DNA from 2 places in the Burkholderia sp. NRF60-BP8 genome. Region 1 is predicted to be linked to the other one. Evidence: riboswitches for the same ligand, from Rfam matches in the RefSeq annotation. Region 1 holds a riboswitch; the other holds the start of a gene.
What was found. A riboswitch is a leader RNA that binds a small molecule or an ion and turns the genes downstream of it on or off. The one in region 1 is predicted to bind manganese.
Positions count from the first base shown of each region.

Region 2: another riboswitch for manganese. It lies ahead of WS54_RS18115 (TMEM165/GDT1 family protein); the one in region 1 lies ahead of WS54_RS01840 (sodium:calcium antiporter).

Region 1 covers NZ_CP013372.1:403,922-406,117, reverse strand. Annotated here, with positions in the region: gene dmeF (CDF family Co(II)/Ni(II) efflux transporter DmeF) at 1-387, opposite strand, end outside; gene WS54_RS01845 (metal/formaldehyde-sensitive transcriptional repressor) at 400-675, opposite strand; yybP-ykoY riboswitch at 794-969, shown strand; gene WS54_RS01840 (sodium:calcium antiporter) at 1,031-2,041, shown strand; gene WS54_RS01835 (copper-binding protein) at 2,137-2,196, opposite strand, start outside.
Region 2 covers NZ_CP013373.1:1,036,474-1,038,669, forward strand. Annotated here, with positions in the region: gene WS54_RS18110 (DUF4136 domain-containing protein) at 1-318, shown strand, start outside; gene WS54_RS18115 (TMEM165/GDT1 family protein) at 373-945, opposite strand; yybP-ykoY riboswitch at 1,040-1,161, opposite strand; gene guaD (guanine deaminase) at 1,275-2,196, opposite strand, start outside.

The DNA.
Region 1 (2,196 bases):
GCGAATCGGCACTGGCGCCAGCAGCCGCGCGATCGCCTCGTAGCCGATCAGCAACGCGATCATCGCCAGCACGATCGCGCTCGTGAAGCCGGCCAGGTCGCCGAGCTTGCCGGTGCCGAACACGAAACGCGGATCGTCGGCATGCCGGCGCGCATAGGTATAGGCCAGCGCGGCGATCAGCATCGCGCCCGCATGCGTCGACATGTGCAGCCCGTCGGCGACCAGCGCGAGCGAGCCGAACAGCGTGCCGCCGACGATCTCGGCGATCATCATCGCCGTACACAGGCCGATGACCATCCACGTCTTCCGCTCGTTGCGCGCGTGTGCGGCGCCCAGAAATGCGTGGCTGTGCGCGCCGCCCGCCGCCGCGCCGTCGAATTCGTTCATGTTTGCATCCGGTTACTTGAAATAGCTGTGCACGACCTCGATCAGCTGCTCGGTCGCGCTGCCCTCGTGCGCATCGGGCGTGTCCGCATCGACGAGATGCGACCGGATGTGGTCTTCCAGCACGACGGCCAGCAGGCCGTTCATCGCGCCGCGGCAGCTCGTGATCAGTTGCAGCACGTCGTTGCAGCCGCGCTCTTCTTCCAGCGCCCGCTCGATCGCTTCCACCTGTCCCTTGATACGGCGCACGCGGTTCAGCAGCTTCTGTTTCTCGCGGACGGTATGACTCATCGCTGGGCTCCTGTATAGGGTAGGGGAGTATATCTCCGGAAGGCTGCCCCTATAGGGTGGAGGGGTATATTTTTTTCGAGACGAAGGCTTGTCGAAAGAAAACCGCTCGGCTAGACTGCTCTCCGTCTTTGGGGAGTAGCCTGCTTTCCGCCCCCGGAAAGCGAACGCGTCAACACACTCGGCCTGCGGCCGTGGCGCGTTCGGCCCGATCGGCTTGGCGAGACCATCGGCACATCGCGTCGTTCCTGGTCGGACGTCGGCGGATGTGTCATGGTTCGTCAGCGTCCGACCACGGAGTCCCCATGTTCCTCCCTGCTCGCCTTGCCCACGCCACCGCTGCCTGCGGAGGTGCCGCATGACCTTCATGTTTGTCGAACTGGCGTTCATGCTGGTCGTGATCCTCGTCGCGGCCGAAGTCTTCACCAATGCGCTCGAACATCTCGGCGAACGCCTGAAGATTTCCGAAGGCGTGACCGGCTCGCTGTTCGCGGCCGTCGGCACCGCGCTGCCCGAAACGATGGTGCCGCTGCTCGCGCTGGCCGGCGGCACGTCGAACCAGGCCGTGAACGAGGAGATCGGCGTCGGCGCGATTCTCGGCGCGCCGCTGATGCTCGCGACGCTCACCACGTTCCTGATGACGCTCGCCGTGATCCGCACGCGCGGGCTGCGCGGCACGATCACGCCGGAACGCACCGGCTTCGTGCGCGACATGAACACGTTCCTCGCCGCGTTCTCGCTGGCGACCGTCGCGATGTTCGTTCCGCATCACAACTGGGCCGTACGCGCGCTGCTCGCCGCGATGCTGGTCGGGCTCTACGTGATGTACGTCGTGATGACGTTCCGTGCATCGACCGGGCTCGTCGATGCCGGGCACGGCACCGAGGCGCCGCACGCGATGTTCCTGTCGCGCATCGGCCTGCCGACCAACCTGGCGACGATCGTGCTGCAACTGCTGATCGGCGTCGCGCTGCTGGTGGGCGGGGCGAAGGGCTTCATTCACGGCGTGGAAGGCGTGTCGCACGTGCTCGGCGTGTCGGCGCTGCTGCTGTCGCTGATCATCGTGCCGATCGCGACGGAACTGCCGGAGAAGGTCAACAGCGTGCTGTGGATCCGCCGCCGGAAGGACACGCTCGCGTTCGGCAACATCACCGGCGCGATGGTGTTCCAGGGCACGCTGCTGCCGGCGATCGGCATCATGCTGACGCCGTGGGAGCCGCGCCCCGAAGTGCTGACCGGCGTGATCATCACGCTCGCGGCAGCGGCCTGGCTGCGCATCAATGCGCGCACGCGCGGGCTCGCGATCTGGGCGTTGCTCGCGAACGGCGCGGGTTATGTGGGGTATCTGGCGGTGACGCTGGCGCGCTAAACGCCGGTCGGGCGCGCCGGCCGACCAACACGTCGGCGCGGCGCGCTTCACGGCGCCGGATGCGGGCGGCGGCTGCGACGCCCGCATCCCGCCGATCAGGAACCCTTGACGAGTTTGACGATCGTCAACGTGCCGTCGACCTTCTCGATCCGCAC
Region 2 (2,196 bases), on a different replicon from region 1:
CCCTGGGGGCCGATGCCGGCCGGTTACGTCGCGCAGACGTACCAGGTGTTCGACTACGTGCTCGGCATCCGCATCACCGAGCGCGCGACGGGCAAGGAGGTCTACAACGTGTCCGCACGCACGACCGGCGACAACGGCACGCTGCTGTACGCGATGCCGTTCCTCGCGCGCAGTGCGCTCGCCGATTTCCCGTTGTCGAACGGGGCGGTTCGCTCGGTCCGGCTGCCGGTCGACAAGCGCGGCGGGCCGGCGGCACCGGCCGCCAACGAGCGCGCGGTACCGACCGCGCCGCCGGCGGGCGCGACCGTCGCGAAGTAACCCCGCATCCATCGTGGCGCGGCCGCCCGGCCGCGCCGGCTACCTGCCTTTCCGTCAGATCCCGATACCCAGCAGCGCCAGCGCGCCGAGCACGACGAACAGCACGGCCGCGATGCCGTGCACGAGCTTCGTCGGCAGACGGTGCGCGAAGCGGTCGCCGAGCAGGATCGCCGGCACGTTCGCGAGCATCATCCCGAACGTCGTGCCGGCCACGACGCCGATGTAATCCTGGAAGCGCGCGGCCAGCGCAACGGTCGCGATCTGCGTCTTGTCGCCCATTTCCGCGAGGAAGAACGCGACGAGCGTCGCGCCGAACACGCCGAGCCGCGAGCGGGTCGCATTGGCTTCGTTCTCGTCGAGCTTGTCCGGCACGAGAATCCACAGCCCCATCGCGATGAACGAGAACGCGAGCGCCCAACGCATGATCGACGGCGTGACGAGTACACCCAGCCATTCGCCGAGCGCGCCGGCGAACCCGTGATTCACGAGCGTCGCGACGAGCACGCCGAGAATGATCGGTATCGGCTTGCGATAGCGCGCGGCCAGAACGAGGGAAAGCAGTTGGGTCTTGTCGCCGATTTCAGCGAGGGCGACGGCGCCGGTGGAGATCAGGAAGGCTTGAGACACGAATGGGGTTCCACGGGCCGTTGTTGTGCGTGCGAGCGACGATCCACCGCGCGCCGGGCCCTGATGCGACGCGCTGTGAACCATCGGTCTCGCCAGGCCAACGTGGCTGCGCCCGCCATGGCCGAACGGCCAAGTCTGTTGACGGACGCCTCCGTCACGATGCGCGCCGGTGGCGCGGGACATCGAGCGGAGCGGCTACTCCCCAATGAGCGGCGAATTCTAGCACGGCGCATTGCACACGGGAAAGCGGGCCGGCCGCCGTGCATTCGATTGCCGGCATGCACGGCGGCGAAGCGGCCGCGCTGCCGGCACGGCGTGCCCGCCGGGCGTTACGCGGCGGCGGGGCGACGAGCGGCACCGCGCTCGTGCACGAGTTCGCCGGCCGCATAAGTGCGGTATACCGCGCGGTCGTCGCCGAGCAGCGCGAACGCGAACAGCAGTTCCTCGAGCGACTCCGCGCGCTTCGTGCGGCGCGCGAGCAGCGGCGTCGCCTGCGGGTCGAGCACGACGAAGTCGGCTTCGGTGCGCGGCTCGAGCGTGCCGACCGTGTCCGCGAGGTCGAGCGCCTGCGCGGCGCCGGCCGTCGCGAGCCAGAACATCCGCGTGGCGCTCAGGTGATGGCCCGACAGCCGCGCGACCTTGTGCGCCTCATTCATCGTCTGCAGCATCGAGAACGACGTGCCGCCGCCGACGTCGGTCGCGAGCGTGACGGGCACGTCGTATTCGCCGGCCTTGTCGAAATCGAACAGCCCGCTGCCGAGGAAGAAGTTCGACGTCGGACAGTGCGCGACGACGGTGCGCGTCTCGGCCATCCGGCGGCGATCCTCGTCGTCGAGGTGGATGCAGTGGCCGTACACCGCGCGCGGACGCAGCAGCCCGTAGCGGTCGTAGATATCGAGATAGCTGCGGTGGCCGGGGAACAGCTCGGCCGCCCATTTCACCTCGTCGACGTTTTCCGCGACGTGGCTTTGCACGAACACGTCCGGATGGCGGCGCGCGAGTTCGCCGCACGCCTCGAGCTGCGCCTCGGTCGACGTCGGCGCGAAGCGCGGCGTGAGCGCGTACATCTGGCGGCCCTTGCCGTGCCAGCGGCCGATCAGCTCGGCGCTGTCGTCATAGCCCGATTGCGCGGTGTCGCGCAGGAATTCGGGGCAGTTGCGGTCCATCAGCACCTTGCCCGCGATCATCCGCAAGTTGCGTGCGTCGCTCGCCGCGAACAGCGCATCGGCCGACTGCTTGTGCACCGTGCAG